Acetoanaerobium sticklandii: one gene and its partner. The protein of the gene in region 1 interacts with the protein of each later gene in a pairwise test. Links are inferred from orthologs where the notes say so. Each region holds a gene or a part of one and is shown on either strand. Other genes may lie near its edges. The genes, in order: recJ and CLOST_RS04345.

The links.
Region 2: the proteins of recJ (region 1) and CLOST_RS04345 interact in binary tests that used the Escherichia coli proteins (3 or more experiments, as listed by UniProt). The link is inferred for Acetoanaerobium sticklandii from one-to-one orthologs.

The regions. Positions count from the first base shown.
Region 1 is NC_014614.1:1,467,228-1,476,968, forward strand. What follows is about bases 295-3,357. They hold recJ (single-stranded-DNA-specific exonuclease RecJ), read right to left. Parts: upstream 2,962-3,357; coding sequence 628-2,961; downstream 295-627. Other genes in these bases: CLOST_RS06690 (adenine phosphoribosyltransferase), read right to left, coding at 295-603; CLOST_RS06700 (ABC1 kinase family protein), read right to left, coding at 2,966-3,357. Also shown: more of CLOST_RS06690, read right to left, coding at 91-294; more of CLOST_RS06700, read right to left, coding at 3,358-4,636; protein translocase subunit SecF, read right to left, coding at 4,742-5,605; protein translocase subunit SecD, read right to left, coding at 5,618-6,862; preprotein translocase subunit YajC, read right to left, coding at 6,997-7,263; tRNA guanosine(34) transglycosylase Tgt, read right to left, coding at 7,354-8,469; tRNA preQ1(34) S-adenosylmethionine ribosyltransferase-isomerase QueA, read right to left, coding at 8,489-9,514; CLOST_RS06730 (SpoIID/LytB domain-containing protein), read right to left, coding at 9,529-9,741. UniProt on the Escherichia coli protein: Single-stranded-DNA-specific exonuclease.
Region 2 is NC_014614.1:953,327-963,020, forward strand. What follows is about bases 3,552-6,567. They hold CLOST_RS04345 (DNA topoisomerase), read left to right. Parts: upstream 3,552-3,950; coding sequence 3,951-6,185; downstream 6,186-6,567. Other genes in these bases: CLOST_RS04340 (aminotransferase class I/II-fold pyridoxal phosphate-dependent enzyme), read left to right, coding at 3,552-3,912; CLOST_RS04350 (MoaD/ThiS family protein), read right to left, coding at 6,211-6,435; CLOST_RS04355 (MoaD/ThiS family protein), read right to left, coding at 6,456-6,567. Outside these bases: CLOST_RS04330 (YciI family protein), read right to left, coding at 341-637; scfA (six-cysteine ranthipeptide SCIFF), read left to right, coding at 818-967; scfB (thioether cross-link-forming SCIFF peptide maturase), read left to right, coding at 1,043-2,428; more of CLOST_RS04340, read left to right, coding at 2,425-3,551; more of CLOST_RS04355, read right to left, coding at 6,568-6,788; CLOST_RS04360 (aldehyde ferredoxin oxidoreductase C-terminal domain-containing protein), read right to left, coding at 6,862-8,601.

The DNA of each region.
Region 1 (9,741 bases):
ATCATAATCACCTAGGTACAAAAATTATAACTTATCCTTTATTAGGATAAGTTATAATAACATATCTAGTATATATATTTTCTAAAATAACTAATATTTTACTAAAGAGTTAATATGATATTCAGAAAGCTTGTCTCTACCATTTAAAAATTCTAGTTCTATTAAAAATTCCATTGCTTCAACTTTTCCGCCAAGACGTTCTATAAGTTTTGCAACAGCTTGAACTGTACCACCTGTTGCTAGTAGGTCATCTACAATAGCTATTTTATGTCCTTCTTCAATTGCATCTACATGTATTTCTAAAGAATCAACTCCATATTCTAACTCATATTCTATATTAGCAGTTGCTGCTGGTAATTTACCCGGTTTTCTTACTGGAATAAATCCAACTCCCAGAGCATAAGCCACAGCTGCTCCCATCAAGAATCCTCTTGCTTCTGGACCAACAACATAATCTATATTTTTATCTTTTAGATCAGCTACCATTTTATCCACAGAGTATTTAAAATAATCACTGTCTTTAAGTAAAGTTGTTATATCTTTAAAATTAATTCCTTCTTTTGGAAAATTTTCGATTTCTCTAATTCTCGATTTTATATCCACTTGTTTTCCTCCTAAGAAAATAGATTATTTATCATAAAGATTAATAAAATCCAATGATTTAATAGTTTTTGTTTCATCTAAATTTTTTTTACCAATCAACTTATTTATAGTTTTTACACTAACAGATCCATCTGAGCAATTTAATTCAAAATCTATAATTCTTAATTCTTTAAAAACTTCTAGGATTACGAAAAAACTTAACTCAGAAATTCTAAAGTATTCGCAGGTTTCAAATATATAAAACTTTATGTTAAGTTTATTCATTATCACTTTATATAGGCTTATAAAAGTTTCTCTGCTTGGTACTATATCCTTAGTATGAATAATTTTATCTGTAATACTTAAAACCTTAATATTTTGACTTTCAATATTAATCGAAGATAAGAAACTATCTGATTGATATATAACAATATTATTATATCTTGAAAGGTCTAAATTATCAATAATTGGTGATAGTATTATTGTATAGTCATTTATGGAATTTTCGAAATCTACAGTAGGCTTTATATTATAAAAATGTAATCTTTCTATTAAGCTAAAATAACTCTCACAGGTGTTTACTATCAGTAATTTTTTGCCATACAAACATAACATCTCATCAAAATTTATTTTTTTATCTTTATCTGTTTTTGTTAGTTGATTCTTAGCTAGAGTCAAAGCCTTGAATTTCAATATATAATCATGCATGATTTTAAGTGCCTCACTATAGTTATAAGAGCTTCTTAAATCTCTTAATAATAATTGGATTTTATCTTTATTATTAAAAGAATTAATTTCTAACTCAAATACAAAATCTACTGGAAAATTCAAATCTATATTATTAATAAGCTCATGTTTGTTAAATCCAATTATTTCTATATCATCATTAATTTCACTTTTAAAGTGCTTTTTCATTTTACCAATATATTTATAATTTGATAATTTATAATTAGTTAGACAAAATAAAGGCTTTCTATTTCCAATACCAAACGGTTCTAATTCGTTTAATATTTTTAAGGTATTAGAATTAATATCTTTCAATTTAAGTTTTGAATCAATTTCAATTATTCTTTGGAAATGATTTTTGTTTAAAATTTCTTCAGCAATTTCATTTATCATTAATTCGAACTCGGCAATTCTATCTTCATGGATTGTTATTCCAGCTGCTTGATTATGCCCCCCAAACTTAATTAAGCATTCATCCAATTTTAATAGATTTTCAAATAAATTAAATCCATCAATGCTTCTTGCTGATCCTTTGCCAATATTCTCGTCTTCGATAGCTATTACAAAAGTGGGTTTATTATATTTTTCCGTAAGCTTTGAAGCTACTATTCCTATTACTCCACTATGCCAATTCTTTGACGAGGCTATTAATATTTTATTATTTTTTGATTTCTGCTCTATAAGAGCTACAGCTTCTTCAAAAATTTTTAGCTCAACAGTTTGTCTTTCGCGATTTAGCTCTTCGATTTTTCTTGCCATAATAACAGCTTCTTCAAAATCATCTTCTATAATCAAGCTTACCCCTAATTCAGGAGTGCCCATTCTACCTGTAGAATTTATTCTAGGAGCTAATATAAAAGCAATATTTGATGAATTAATATTGCTTGAATTTATTCCTGAAACTTCCATCAATGCTTTTAATCCAATATTTATAGTCTTTTTTAAAGATAACAGTCCGTTTTTAACTATAACTCTATTTTCTCCGCTTAGTTCAACTATATCAGCAATAGTCGCAATACAAGCAATTTCTATTAGTTCATCAAATAATGCGCTATCATTATCCTCAATTAACGCTTGAGCAATTTTTAAAGCTATCCCCGCACCACATAAATGTTTGTACGGATATTCACATTCGTCCTGCTTTGGATTAATTATTCCAATTGCATCAGGTAGTATTTCTTTACATTCATGATGGTCTGTAACTATAACATCCAAATCAATAGTTTTAGCATACTCAATTTCATCGACTGAGGTAATACCACAATCCACTGTAATAATCAAATCTGCTCCCATTTTTTTAATTGTATCTATCGCCTGAGTGTTAATTCCATATCCCTCTTCTATGCGCTTTGGTATATAAAATATTGAATTAATACCTAAGAAATTAAAAGTTTTAAGTAAAATGGAAACAGAGGATATTCCATCCACATCATAATCTCCATAAATACATATTAGTTGACTTTTGTATTTTGCTGTATTTATCCTATTTACAACCTTCTCCATATCTTTTAAAAGATATGGAGAAATCAAATCCGCTTTTGTTGGATTCAAAAATGATTTTGACTCTTCAATATTTATTTGCCTTACATTTAATAAATGAGATTTTAAATCTTCTTCTTGGCCTTTTTCTCTAAGCAGCCATTTATTCTTCATTATTTCACCTCTTACGTTGTACTATTACTATTGATATAATCAGAACTAGTCCCATGATAGCAGAGGCTAAGTATCCAATTATCCCTAGAACTGGATATCCCCAAAGAGTAGGTTCTACTTTGGTAGTAATTACCAGTGAAGATCCTACTATTAAACCTGCTATTATTAAGCTAATAGATATTATGTTTGTTACATGATTAAGAGTCTTGTCTATTTTCACAAAAGAGCTATCATCAATAGCAATCTTTATATTATTTTTTTCAATTGATTTAAGTAAAATTCTTAACTGTCTAGGCAAGCTTTTAAAATCAGATAAAAATCCCTTTATTGAATATTTTGATTCTAAAGCTATATTTTTCAAACTTAACTTATCTTTATAAAAATCCTTTGCAAACTCTGTTAAAATTTCAGATATGCTTATCGATGGATTTATTTCTCTTACTCCACCTTCTAATGTTATTAATGTTTTAGAAAGTAGTGAAACTTGGCTAGGTAACTTAAGATTGTTTTCTCTACAGAACCTTAAGAACTCGGTTAACAGCTCTGTAATGTTTATTTTGCTTAAAGATAATGAATAATAGTAATGAATAAAAATATTTAAATCATGGTATATTTTTTGAACATCAGCATCCATAGATATTGCATCCATTTCAAACAAAGCATCTACTATACTTTGAGTATCATTTATAGTTAAAGCTATAAAGATTTCAGATATAAATTCTATAGTGTTTTTATCAATAAATCCAACCATTCCAAAGTCAATTAAAGCAATTTTATTATTTTTTAATATCAATATATTTCCAGGGTGAGGGTCAGCATGAAAAAATCCATGTATAAAAACTTGTTTCATAATTGCTTTAATCCAAACTTGGCTTATTTCAATTTTATTGTAATATTTATCATTATTTTCAATTTCATTAATTTTTATTCCATCAATCCATTCCATAGTTAATACTTTTTGAGAAGTTAATTCCCAATTTATTTCTGGAATATAAATTTTATAATCATTTTTATGAATTTCTCTAAATTTATCACAGTTTCTTGCTTCGAAATTATAATCTAGCTCTCTTAATATCTGGTTCGAGAATTCCTCATAAATTTGAATAAAGCTTATTCCAGAATAATTTAAATGATCATCAAGTAATCTAGCAATGCTTCTAAGAATATCTAAATCCATTCTGATAGTATTTTCTATATTAGGTCTTTGAATTTTAATTATTACTTTATCTCCAGTTTCTAATATAGCAAAATAAACTTGTCCAATTGATGCTGATGCTAATGGTTTTTTATTAATATACTTAACTTTATCTTCTATATTTTTATTAAATTGACTAAAAAATACAGAATTTAAGTCCTCGTAAGAATTTGGATTTACATCATCTTGAAGTTTTTTTAATTCTGTTAGAATACATGAATCCAGTAAATCACTTCTTGTCGATAAAATTTGTCCTAATTTTATAAAAGTAACCCCTAATTCCTCAAAAGCACATCTAATTCTTTCTCCAGTCGACATATTCATTATATTACTATTAGCAGGTATTTTAATTTTTCCAAAAACTTCTTCAAGGTTTATCTTTTCAGCAAAAAAAGTAAAACCATACTTCCCAAGTATCTGAAGTATTTCTGAAGTTCTTTTTAAGTTATTATATTTAGGATTATAATACTTAAATTTCATTAATACACCTCCTGAAGAAAACTTTTATAATCATAGATTAACTGTTCTTATTCAAATATATATTTTGCTAATTTATAGAAAATATTCGAAAAAAAAAGGCAATATTTATATATTGCCCTTTTTACTCTTAATTAAAACCCATATTGGACTTGCTATAAAAATTGATGAATAAGTACCAATCATTATACCTGTTAGCAAAGGAAGAGTAAATTCTCTTATTGACTCTACTCCAAAAACATACAATGCAACAATAGCAAGCAAAGTAGTTAAGGAAGTATTAATTGATCTTGATACAGTTTGTCTTATTGATAGTTCTGCAACTTCCTCATAAGCATTTTTCTTTGCATGCTTCATATTTTCTCTAATTCTATCAAATACTACTATAGTATCATTAATAGAATAACCCACAACAGTAAGCATTGCTGCAACAAAAGGACTGTTAAGTGGAATTCTAAAAATAGCATAAACAGAAAGTACAAATAAAACATCATGAACAAGTGCTAGTATAGCTGATAATCCATATGATAACTGAAATCTAAAAGTTATGTATATTAGCATACCAATAGTTGCTATAATAACTGATAGCATAGCTTTGTTTTGAATTTCTTTACCAATTGCTGGACCAAATTGCTCAGACCTAAGTGGTTGATTCTCTTCCAAACTATATTTCTCTTTAAATAATTTAAATAGCTCCATTCTGGCTTCATTGTTTAAATTTTCGGTAGTTCTTATTTGAATTATATCTTTTGTCTCTCCAATATGATTAATGGTAGCATTCTTATCAATTTCATCTGTGATTTCTCTTATTTCAGTAGATTCAACATAGTCTTTCATCTGAATTTCAATCAGTGTTCCTCCAGTAAAATCTATACCTAGATTATATCCTCTAATCATTCCAAGTAACATACCAACTATAATTACAATTAGGGATAAGCTAAACCAAATTTTCTTATTTTTTATGATATTCATTTGCTTTCCCTCCTATACTCCAAAAAATTTTGTATTTTTAATATTTGAAATTCCAATAACAGATTTTAATAAAAATCTAGTGATAATTATAGCAGAAAACATTGAGGCCATAATACCAATCATTAAAGTTATAGCAAATCCTTTTATACTTCCTGTCCCAAAGTTATACAGCACTACACCAGCAATAAAAGTTGTTATTTGGGAATCTATGATTGTAGACATAGCTTTTTGAAAACCAGAATCTACAGATACTCTTATAGATTTACCACTTCTTATTTCTTCTTTAATTCTTTCGAAAATTATTACATTCGCATCAACAGCCATACCAACTGATAGAATCATTGCTGCTATACCTGGTAAAGTTAAAGTTGCCTTTATTCCTATATATGTATATATGACTATTAATACATATGCTACAAGTGCAATAGCTGCAACAAGTCCAGGAAGTCTATAGTAAAATATCATGAATAGCATTACCAATAAAATTCCTATGCTTGCTCCATATATGCTTTTATCTAAAGCTTCCTCACCAAGAGTAGCTGTTATAGTAGAGCTTTGAACTTCCTCAAAATCTACTGGTAGTGCACCTGCCCTAATTAATCCGGCTAATTCTGAAGCACTCTCTATTGTAAAATTACCAGTTACTTGAGCTTGTCCATTAGGTATTTCTTCGTTAACCCTAGGACTTGATATAACTTCACCATCAAGTACTATGAAAATCGGCTCATTTGTAGGAGCTAAGCTTCTAGTTGCTTCTGCAAACTTTTTACTTCCTTCACTATTAAACTCTAAAGATACAAATGGTTGATTATTTCTGCTATCAATCATAACATCAGCTTTAGTAACTTCCGCACCTGAAACTACTACATTTCCATCTGGCAAAATAAACTGTAACTGAGCAGTTTTCCCTATAGTTTCTATAGCTTGCTGAGCATCATTTACTCCTGGAAGCTCAATTCTAATTCTATTATCGCCCTCTTTTACAATTACAGGTTCAGTTAATCCCATACCATCTACTCTTTTTCTAAAAACTTCAATTGTTTGGTCAATAATTTTATTTAACTCTTCTCCCTTAGCATCAGTTTTTGCTTCATATACAACAAAAACTCCTCCCTTAAGGTCCAATCCTTGATTAATTTGTGTTCCTACTGGCGAAAGTTTTATATTTCCAATATTTAGTCCATTAATTGCTGTAAAGCTAAAACCAGCTATAACTAATATTATTAATATAAAAAGACTTACATTTTTAAATTTCATATAATATCCTCCTTACTTTTTATATTTATATGCATGGTTTGACATGATAAAAATTCTTATAACTTTTATATCTGAATTTATTATATGTCAAAAAAAATCTTCCACTAGTCTATTAGAAGTGGAAGACTACAAAATTATTGTTTTACTCTCGCAATACCCCATTTTTCAAGAGTTATCTTAGTTTTGTCTGATCCGATTTCTATGGTGACTTCATCTTCAAAGATTTTTACTATTTTCCCTACCATACCGCCTATTGTTACAACATTGTCTCCAACTTTAAGAGAATTTCTCATTTCTTTAATAGATTTTTCCCTTTTTTGCTGAGGTCTTATCAACAATAAATAAAATATGATTAGAAAAATAAAAGGTATAACTAAACTGCTTAATTGCTGAACATTCATTTACATTTCACCTCCTAATAGGAGAATGTTTTCCAAGTATTATAATATCTTATTTTTAATAATTCATCCACTTTTTTATTAATAAAAAAATTATAAGCCATACTTAGAATAAAAATCTTTTTTAAAATCTAATAGCCTATCTTCTTTTATTGCTGTACGAACTTCGTGCATTAGATTTAAAAGAAAATGTAGATTATGGTTAGTAATTAATCTAGAAGCTAAAATTTCATTTGCCTTAACAAGATGTCTAATATACGCTCTAGAATAGTTCTTGCAAGTATAACAATTACAATTAGGGTCAAGTGGAGTAAAGTCCTCTTGATAAGTAGCATTTCTAACAACAACCTTTCCTTGGCTAGTCATTGCCGTTCCATTTCTCGCAATTCTAGTAGGAAGTACACAGTCAAACATATCTACTCCTCTTATTACTCCTTCAATTAAATCGTCTGGGCTTCCTACACCCATCAAGTATCTAGGTTTATCTTTTGGAAGTAGAGGCGTAGTATGCTCTAAAACATCATACATTATCGGTTTAGGTTCACCTACAGATAGCCCACCAATAGAATATCCTGGGAAATCTATTTCCATTAGCTCATTTGCTGATTGAGTTCTTAAATCTTTGTACATGCCACCTTGAACAATTCCAAATAAAGCTTGCTTTTCTGGATATTTATGAGCTTCTTTTCCTCTTTTTGCCCATCTTGTTGTTCTTTCTAGAGATTTTTTTACATAATTATATTCAGAAGGATATGGTGCACATTCATCAAATGACATAATTATATCTGCACCTAATGAATTTTGAATCTCTATTGCCTTTTCTGGACTTATAAAATGTTTTGAGCCATCAAGATGAGATCTAAAATGTACACCTTCTTCTACTATTTTTCTAAGAGGTCCTAAGCTAAAAACTTGAAACCCTCCGCTATCTGTTAGAATTGCTCTATCCCAGTTCATAAATTTATGAAGCCCTCCAGCTTTTTCAATAAGCTCATGACCAGGTCTCATATATAAATGATATGTATTGGATAAAATTATTCTGGCATCCATTACTTTTAATTCTTCTGGAGTCATAGATTTTACAGTTGCTTGAGTACCAACAGGCATAAAAATAGGTGTATCAATTACTCCATGAGGAGTATAAATTTTACCCAGCCTAGCACCACTCTGTTTACATGTTTTAATTAATTCATATCTTATTGCCGACATTAAAAAACCACACTTTCTATTAGAATATATACATTGCATCTCCAAAACTAAAAAATCTATATTTTTCTCTTATTGCTTCTTCATAAGCATCCATAATATAAGTCTTCCCTGCAAAAGCACTTATCATCATAATCAAAGTAGACTCTGGCAAATGGAAGTTTGTAATCATAGCATCAACAAATTTAAATTCATATGATGGATAAATAAAAATATCCGTCCATCCTGAATTTCTATCTAAATTATTTAAAATATTTGCAGACGACTCTAAAGTCCTCACACTCGTTGTTCCTACACACACTATCCTTTTACCATTTTTCTTAGCTTCATTTAGTCTATTTTTAACATCCTCTGCGATTTCAAAATATTCTTTATGCATTGTATGATCGAAAATAGACTCTGCTTTAACTGGTCTAAATGTCCCTAATCCAACATGAAGTGTTACATATTCAATCTGCACTCCTTTATTTTTTAGCTCCAGCAAAATTTCAGGAGTAAAGTGAAGCCCTGCGGTAGGGGCAGCAGAAGAGCCAGTAACTTTAGAATATACAGTTTGATATCTTTCTTTATCTTCTAGTTTTTCATGTATATATGGAGGTAGTGGCATATTACCAAGTCTATCCAAAACATCTTCAAAAATACCTTCATATTCAAACTCTATAGTTCTTATACCATCTTCTTGTAATTCTTTTACTATTCCAATAAGTAACCCATCTCCAAAGATTATCTTCGTTCCGAGCTTCAATCTCTTTGCTGGCTTGGTTAGAGCTTCCCATGTATTTATATCTTTTCTGGAAAGTAAAAGAATTTCAATTTCTGCATTGGTTTCTGCTTTAAATCCAAATAATCTAGCTGGAATAACACGTGTATTGTTTAAAACAAGAATATCATTATCATTCAAACATTCTAAAATATCTCTAAAGGTTTTATGCTTAACTTCTCCAGTATTTTTATCTAATGTCATTAATCTTGATTCATCTCTATTTTTGAGTGGAACCTGAGCTATTAAATCTTCAGGTAGGTCAAAGTAAAAATCATTTGTCTTCAATAATTTCTTCCTTTCTAATATACATCTATTCCTTTAAAATAGTATTTTAAAATTTCATCAAAGGTGTAACCTTGTTCTGCCATTTTTTTTGCTCCATATTGGCTCATACCTAGTCCATGTCCATAGCCTTTGCCTTGAAACAAATAATCTTGAGAAGTAATAATATCATTATTACTTAGATTTGAATAGCCATTTATTTTATTTGATTCTGATTTATTCAAAAACAG
Region 2 (9,694 bases), 510 kb from region 1 along the record:
TTATATCTGCTATAGTTCATGGAAAAAGAGAATATGAAAATTTAATATAGATAGACTATTAAATTTTATACTCTATAGCCTTAACTGTAAATTTTTTCTATATTCATTGTAACTTTATAAATAGAGAAAGATAAGTGATACGAAAACTAGTATTATAATAAATAAAGCATAGATAAAAAACTTACCGCCAATGGGATACCAGCTCTCTGCGACATCTTTATTTACCTTTCAAGGAACCTAGAGAAGATATCATTGCTATCGAAAAAATAAAGAAGTTCACTAGTGAAGGCTTATAATAAGCCTTCACTAGATTTTAGAATAAAAAAGAAAAGCTGAAAATCTATTTAACAAATGCAGCCGCAACCTTGCATTCGACTATTTCTACTCTTTGCCACACGTTATTTATTATGTAAGGCTCTACTTTTAGCCAAGCATCTAACTGCTCTCTTGAAGCAAATTCTACAACCATCATTGAGCCTTTCATATTTCCGCTTTCATCTAGAAGTGCAGCAGCATATAGGTCATGACCCTTTTCTATCATTTCATCTACCATGTTAAGATGGGCTTCTCTAGCATTCATTCTGCGTTCTAGGGCTTTATCATCATTTCCATCATATCCAGTTACTATAAATTGCATATTTTACCCTCCCGTAAGTACTGTTTTAATATATTATACCTCAACTTATTTGATAGGGATATAGTATGAAAATTTCGAACTTGAGCATGAAAAGTTAAACTGATGAAAAAATTGAGCGAAATCTACTATTATATGATATAATATTTAGGCTAATACATAACAATCTATGGAGGTAGAGCCATGAAAAAGCATATAAAGACGCTTTCAAAAGATACACTTAAGAAGAGCGCAGCTAAAGGCGGATGTGGCGAGTGCCAAACTTCATGCCAATCTGCATGTAAAACTTCATGTACGGTAGCTAACCAAGAGTGCGAAAGAGAAGGCAGATAGTAAGTGTAAGTTTTGTGAGAGGGAATCAAAGCAATCGGGCTTTATTCCCTTTTCTCATGTGAAATTCTAGGAGGAATTAAATTGATACATAAGTTTTCGATGAACGACTTAAATATAGTAGTAGATGTAAATGGAGGAGCAGTTCACGTTGTAGATGAAATTACTTTTGACGTGCTGGATTATTATGAACTTAATGATGCAGAAAAAATTGCGAAAAAGCTTCCAAAGTATACTCTAGATGAGATAAAAGAAACCTTTGATGAAATAAAAAGTTTAGTTGAAGATGGGCTTTTATATTCGCCTGATAACTATCTTGATATAGATGCGTTTAAAAATAGAGAACCTGTGGTTAAAGCTATGTGTCTTCATATAGCTCATGACTGTAACTTGAAATGCAAATACTGCTTTGCATCTCAGGGAGACTTTGGTGGAGCTAAATCCATTATGAGTTTTGAAGTAGGAAAAAAAGCTTTAGAGTACTTAGTTGATAATTCTGGAAGCAGAAAAAATCTAGAGGTGGATTTCTTTGGTGGAGAGCCACTTATGAATTTTGAAGTAGTAAAGCAGCTAGTTGAGTATGGCAATGAGCTAGCAAAAGAAAAAGGAAAGAATTTTAGATTCACAATCACTACAAACGGAGTTCTATTAGATGATGAGATTATAGACTATGTAAACGAGCATATGCACAATGTGGTACTGAGCTTGGATGGAAGAAAGTCTATCAATGATGATATGAGACCGACTTTAAACGATAAAGGCAGCTATGATATTATCGTTCCGAAGTTTCAGAAGCTGATTGAAAAACGAAAAGACAAGTACTATTATGTAAGAGGCACTTTTACTAGAGATAATATGGATTTTAGCAAAGATGTTCTTCACTTTAAGGACTTAGGCTTTGATTTGACATCAGTAGAACCAGTAGTAGGAGATGAATCTAATCCTTACGCACTTAGAGAAGAGGATCTGCCTAAAATCTTAGATGAATATGAAAAGCTAGCTGTAGAATATTCAAAAATGAGAGTTAATAATGAGCCTTTTAGATTCTTCCACTTTATGGTTGATTTATCTCAGGGACCTTGTGTTATAAAGAGAATGACGGGCTGTGGAGCAGGTAATGAATATCTTGCTATTACACCTGAGGGAGACATCTACCCATGTCATCAATTTGTAGGGCAAGAAGAATTTAAGATGGGAAATGTAATGGCAGATAAGGTTGAGCTTCCTAAAGAAATGCAAGAAACCTTTAAAGAGGCGCATATCTATGCCAAAGATGAATGTTCAAAATGCTGGGCAAAGTTTTACTGCTCAGGAGGATGCCATGCAAATGCATTTAATTTCAACAACGATATATTAAAGCCTTACGACCTTGGTTGTCAGATGCAAAGAAAAAGACTAGAGTGTGCTCTTATGGTCGAAGCTAGCGTGATGATGAATCAAGATGAATTGGAGCCATTAGTATGATAAATTTTGACAGAGTCCCTATAATTAAGGGACTCGAATTTTATAAAAACCAAAATAATACAGCTTTTCATATGCCTGGACATAAGCAAAACCAAAGGATATTTGAAGAACTGGAGTTTTTAAAAGCCAATGTTTATAGCTATGATTTGACAGAGGTTCCTGGGACTGACAATTTATATGAAGCTGAAGAGATGATAAAAGATGCTCAGGTTCTTTTAGCAGAAGCTATGGGAAGCAAAAAAAGCTACATGCTTGTAAATGGCAGTACCTGTGGTATTTACAGTATGATACTAGGGCTACTTAATAAAAATGATAAGATTATAGTTCAAAGAAACTGTCATAAATCAGTTTTTACAGCTATTTATTTAGGAAACCTGAGTAGCATATATGTTTATCCTAAGGTGATAAATGATTTTGATATTGCCTCTACTGTTGATGCCAATGATTTAGCTGAGGTTATTAAGGAAAATAAAGATGCAAAAGCTGTAGTAATTACTTCACCTACTTATTATGGAACCTGTGCATATATAAAGGAAATATCAAATCTATGCAAGGAAAATAATATGCTACTGCTCGTAGATGAGGCACATGGAGCTCACTTTAATTTTAGCTCACTACTTCCTGAGACTGCCATTAGTTTAGGTGCTGATATTGCAGTAACCAGCTTTCATAAAACTCTGCCAGCCCTTACCCAGACAGCGGTACTTAATTTATCACATAGCCTATCTGATGCTCAAATAGAAAAGATAGAGTCAAAGCTTCAGATGTTTCAATCAAGCAGTCCATCTTATCTTTTTTTAGCGTCAATAGATATGGCTAGATATATAATGGAAACTAAAGGTGAAATGCTCACGAGGGAGCTAAAGGCAAATATAGATAAGGTAAAAGAAGCTCTTTCTGACATCAGAGGGATAAGAGTTTTAGATGAAACCCATCTAGAAAATGAAAGCTATGATTTTACTAGGCTTGTTATAAATACTCCTCTTAGGGGTAATTACTTGGCTGAGCTTTTAAGGAGTAAGTATAATATTCAAGTGGAAATGGCAGATTTTAATAATATAGTTTTAATTGGAACTATAGCAGATACTAGCATCATGTATGAAAACTTAGTAAAGGCATTAAAGGATATTTTTGCAGATTCAAATTATGAGGCACAACTAAATGCTCATATAAATGAAGCTAGAAAAGATAGTAACTTAATTAACATAAATAGCTATAAGCTGATGCCAAAGCCTAAGACTATACTCAATTGGCATGAAGCAGAAGAGCTAGAGAGAGAGCTTGTTGAGCTGGATGATTCTATTGGAAGAGTATCTGCAGAATCGCTTGTACCCTATCCTCCAGGAGTGCCACTTGTATTACCTGGAGAAGAGATAACTAGTGAGATAATCACTTATATCAATGCTATAAAGTCAGATAGTCTTAAGCTTACAAAAAGCTTATCTTCCAAGGAAGCAGATAAAATATACGTAATAAAGATTTAAGATGAAAGGGGAGGATTACGATTAGCAAATCGTTATTTATAGCGGAAAAACCTAGTGTTGCACTTGAATTTGCAAAGACTCTAGGCATAAAAGGGAATAAAAGAGATGGCTATATCGAATCTTCTGATGCAATTGTTACTTGGTGTATAGGACATCTTGTGACCATGAGCTATCCTGAAAAATACGATATAAAGTACAAGGCTTGGAGACTTCATGACTTACCTTTTTTACCTGAAGAATATAAGTATGAAATCATTGCAAATGTTCAAAAACAGTTTGATATTATAAAAGAGCAGATGAATAGAGATGATGTGACTACTATATATGTATGTACTGACTCTGGAAGAGAGGGAGAGTATATATATAGACTGGTAGACATGATGGTGGATGCAAAATCAAAAGAGAAAAAGAGAGTCTGGATTGATTCCCAAACTGAAGATGAAATCAAAAAAGGTGTAAAAAATGCAAAGCCTCTAGAAGCCTATGACAACCTAGCTGATTCAGCATTTCTTCGTGCAAAAGAAGATTATCTTATGGGAATAAATTTCTCTAGACTTCTTACCTTATGCTATGGAAGAACTCTTGCTAAAAAGCTAGAAAAGGATCACATAGTCATAGCAGTTGGTCGTGTTATGACCTGCGTTTTAGGGATGATTGTAAATAGAGAAAGAGAAATAAGAGATTTTGTTAAGCTTCCATATTATAAGATTCAAGCTCTATTTGAATTTGAAGGCTCTATAGATTACGATGCTGAGTGGAAAGCTGTAGAAGGCTCTAAATATCACCTTTCAAATCAAATCTATAAGGAAGTTGGATTTACGGACAAAGCTTTGGCTGAAACCTTTGTAAATGAACTAAAAACCTCTAAAGAAAAGCCTGTAATTGAAGATGTTAAGAAAAAGAAGGAAACTAAAAATCCTCCTCTTTTATACAATCTTGCAGAGCTACAAAATGAGCTTTCTAAAAAGCTAAAGCAAAGTCCTGACCAGACACTAAAGATTGCCCAGAATCTTTATGAAAAAAAGCTCATTACTTATCCTAGAACAGATGCAAGAGTTCTATCAACTGCGGTTTGCAAGGAAATCCTTTCAAATTTAAAAGGTCTAACTCAGCTAGATAAAGTAGCATCACTAGATGAAAAGGATAAGACGCTGCCAGAGTATGCTTTAGAGGTTATTAATAGTAACAAACATAAGGGCCTTGAAAAAACCAAATATGTAAATGATAAAGCTATAACTGACCACTACGCTATAATTCCGACGGGTCAAGGTTTATCAACCTACAATAAGCTTCCAGGAATTGAAAAAGAAGTATACATACTTATAGTAAGGAGATTTTTGGCTATATTTTTTCCTCCTGCAATATACAATCAACTTTCGATTACAACAAAGCTTGAAGATGAAAGATTTTTTTCTACTTCAAAAGTATGTACCTCTGAAGGTTTTCAAGTGATTTTAAACGATGAAAAGAAAGAAGACGATTCAAAGCAGGATAAGGCTGAGATTTTGAAAAAGCTAAAAAAAGGTCAAACTGTTTTAGTTAAAGAGCTGGACATCAAGGAATCGGAAACGACTCCGCCAAAGAGATATAACTCAGGTTCAATTATTCTTGCTATGGAAAATGCAGGAAAGCTAATCGAAGATGATGAGCTAAGAGAGCAAATCAAAGGAAGTGGAATAGGAACTAGTGCTACTAGAGCAGAGATATTGAGTAAGCTGGAAAAAATAGATTATATTTCGCTCAATAAGAAAACCCAAATTCTAACCCCAACAACTTTAGGAGAATCAATCTACGACGTAGTTGCTGGCTCAATCCCTTCACTACTTAGACCAGAGCTCACAGCTAGCTGGGAAAAAGGGCTATCTATGATAGCTTCTGGTGACATAAAAAATGATGAGTACATGAAAAAATTAGAGAGCTATATCCAGAAAAATACTAGTAGAGTTTTGACTCTTACAAAAAATACTAATGTTAAAAATAAAGCATCTGAGATAGATAAAACTCCATTAGGAAGCTGTCCACTTTGCAAGGATGGTAAAATAAAAGAAAATTCAAAAGCGTATTTTTGTACTAACTGGAAACAAAGCTGCAATTTTACTCTTTGGAAGAATTCCCTGCCTGAGCTTAAAGAGGATATATCTAGGGATTTGGTAAAAGAGCTTTTAGCTTCAGACAAAAACAGCATCAAAGTCCACACTTCTGAAAATAAGGATATTCATATTAAGTTCAAAGAAAGCGGTAATGGAGAACTTGAAATCACAAAAAGCCACTAAATTTAGTGGCTTTTTATATGATAGTTTAACCCCCGCCAACAGGTGGGAAAAGAGCAAGCACATCATCAGACTTAAGCACAGCATCAAAATTAGTTCCTCTTCCATTTATCATTATTATTGCTACATCTTGCAGAGGAATTCCGAGGCTTTCAATTATTTCTTTGACAGTAGTATCTGAACTTACGTCCATATCCATTATTTTTTCTCTATTTTCTCTTAGGTTTGCAAAGAGCTTAACAGTGATTTGCATAATTTCCTCCTAAATCATATCTAGGTGTCTTTCTTGAGTTTAAAATTTGCTTCATTGCCTTGATTTTTTCCATAAAAGCCTAAAGCAATCCTATAAGGGCCAGGACATCCAGGTGGCAGAAAAGCTACGCGGTCTCCAGGATTGATTATATAATCTACCTGCTGAACAAAACCGTTTACAAAAATTACTTCGATATCGTCTCGCTTGATTTCTAGCTGTTTAGAGAGTTCCAAACCGCTTATAGGGCCATCGATTTCGAGAAATACAGGCATGGTTCCAAATTTCTTTTTTAAAAAGGCATCAAGTTGTAAAAAACCTCTTAGTTCTATTGTTTTATTTGAGTTTTCCATCATTTTGCCTCCTGTATTAACATCTGTTAAATATGAAAAGCCGAACCTATGTCCGACTTTTCAGCATTTTTTACAATTAGAACTTCATAACTTCATCGATTTCTTCAGGGCTGAAATCCCAAACTACATTATGTGGTGCTATAGGTTCATATTCCATAAATTCTGGCAATCTATCATGTGAATTTGTAAAGCCAGCACGTTTATTAAAGTCTCTTTCAACGCGAAGAACATTCTTTCCTAGCTCATCTACGTCATCAGAAGTTAAGCTAAGGCCGTATTGAGCATTTATCATATCTATTAGAGCTTGATAGCCAGCTGGGCTGTCTGCTATACCAAAGTATACAAATAGACACATTCCAGTACTGTCAATTGCAGCTGTACCGATTTGCATAGCACGTGCATACTCTATTTGACCTTCTTTTTTAAGAGGATCTATGTCTGCTCCGACTTTTAGGATGTTTCCTGAGATACAGTATCCTGCAGTGTGGTCTGCGCCCATAGTAGTAGTAGCATATGTTAAGCCGATACCCTTGATAGCACGTGGATCATACGCTGGGATTGCTTGGTCTTTTACTACTGGAACACGATATAGTCCGCAAACTTTTCCAACTATAGATGTTCCTCCTGCTATGATTCTAGCAAGTGGAGTAGGATTAGCCATATCTTTAACTATTTCAAGAACTTTTTCTCCATCGCCCCAAGGAATTAATCCGCCTTCCATTGCAGTAGCAACAGCAACAGCAACTTCTATACTGTCAACTCCTACATCATCCATAGCGCGGTCTATATATGCGATAGTATCGAAATCTTTGATACCAGCATCAGCGCCTAGTCCCCAAATAGTTTCATATTCAAAACCACTTGTGATGTATTTACCTTGTTTATCAGGATACCACTGAGAACAACGAATAACGCATCCTTTATGACATCCGTGTGAAACTTTTCCATCTCCACCACGCTCAGTGATAGTTGCATTTAGAGTTTCTCCAGAGAAATTGTCATTGTGGTCTATTCTTCCACCAGTGAAGTTGTTTGCTGGAAGTCCGCCTGCTTCATTAATAATATTAACTAATACATCTGTACCATAAAGTGCAAGACCTTGGCCTGCAACTGGATGGTCTAATAGAGCCTTTGCAAAAACCTTAGAAGCAGCAGCGAAAGCTTCTGGGTCAGCTACTGGTACTTTGCTTGCTCCAGTTTCATCTATGATTATAGCCTTTACATTTTTAGAACCAAGTACTGCTCCTAGTCCACCTCTACCAGCACTTCTAATATTACCTTCAGGGTCTTTGAAAGAAATATTTGCAGATGGAAGTCTGTGCTCACCAGCAGGTCCTATAATTGCAATTCCAACGTGAGAACCATATTTTTCGCCTAGTATACGAATAGCATCATAGTTTCCGCAACCGCCTAAAATTTCAGCTGGAGCAGGCTCGATAGTAACGCCGTTCATATCTAATTTAATTACATAAAACTTATCGTCGCTTGGTTTGCCTTCGATTACAAATGCTTTAATTCCCATTTTAGCTAGCATTTGAGAAGAAGAACCTCCAGTATTTGATTCTTTAATAGTTCCAGTTAGTGGACTTTTAGCTCCTACAGACATACGACCAGAGTTTGGTGCAGATGTTCCGCTAAGTAGACCTGGAGCGAAGATTATTTTGTTGTTTTTTCCAAGTGCATGACATGTTGGGATAACTTCGTCATTTACAAAGCTAGAAGTAAGTGCTCTACCACCTAGTCCAGCATATTTTTCTGGCACATCTGTAATTTCGTGTTTTAGAGTAGCCATGTCAATTCTAATAAATTTTTGCATGAAAAAACCTCCTTCTAAATTTGGTTTAGGTATAATCGTAGCAGATTATACAGGATAACAGTGAAATTCAGTGTTAACCCCATCCTTTCCAAATAGCGGGAGGCAGCGTAGTTTCCTACTCTACCCATTGGCCAACCTTCATGGCATATATTTCAATACTTTAGAATAGTTAGCTCGGATAAGTTTGATTATTCTGATTATTTTTATATTATCACAAAAGCGACGATTTGTCTATTTTTGATTCCTCATTAAGGTTTACAATTAAAATGTTTATACTTTGTTAAATTTATGCTATATTATTTTTATACAGTTTTTCTTAATAAATATTCTCATTAAGGATTAGTAAAGGGAATGGGGGATGTAAGATGCAGAGTGTTTTGACTACCTGTCCATACTGTGGCTCGGGTTGTACTTTTTATCTTAACGTTAAAGATGGAGAGATAGTTAGTGTAACTCCGAATGAAAAAAATGCAGTAAATGGGGGAAAGCTTTGTTCAAAAGGACATTTTGGTTTTGACTTTGTACATCACAAAGACAGACTAAAAAATCCAATGATAAGAAGGAACGAAAAGCTAGAGGAAGTATCTTGGGAAGAAGCTTTTGAATTTATAACTTCAAAGCTAAAATCAACCATAAAAGACCATGGACCAGACAGTATAGCTTCATTTAGCTCGGCGAGATGCACTAATGAAGAAAACTATTTAATGCAGAAATTAATGAGAGCAGCTATTGGGACTAATAATATTGACCACTGCGCTAGACTCTGACATGCACCTACAGTGTCCGGTCTGGGCACAGCTTTTGGCAGTGGAGCAATGACAAACTCTATAGACGAAATTGATTTGATGGATGAAAAAGATGCGATTTTTGCAATAGGGACAAACACGACTGAATGTCATCCTATTATTGGACTAAAATTACTTCAAGCAAAGGATAGGGGAACCAAGCTTGTAGTAGCAGACCCTAGAAAAACTGATTTGGCTATGCATGCTGATGTATGGTTAAGACAAAAGCCTGGTACTGACGTAGCACTTCTTAATGCTATGATAAATGTAATCTTGAATGAGAATCTAGCAGACAATGAATTTATAAA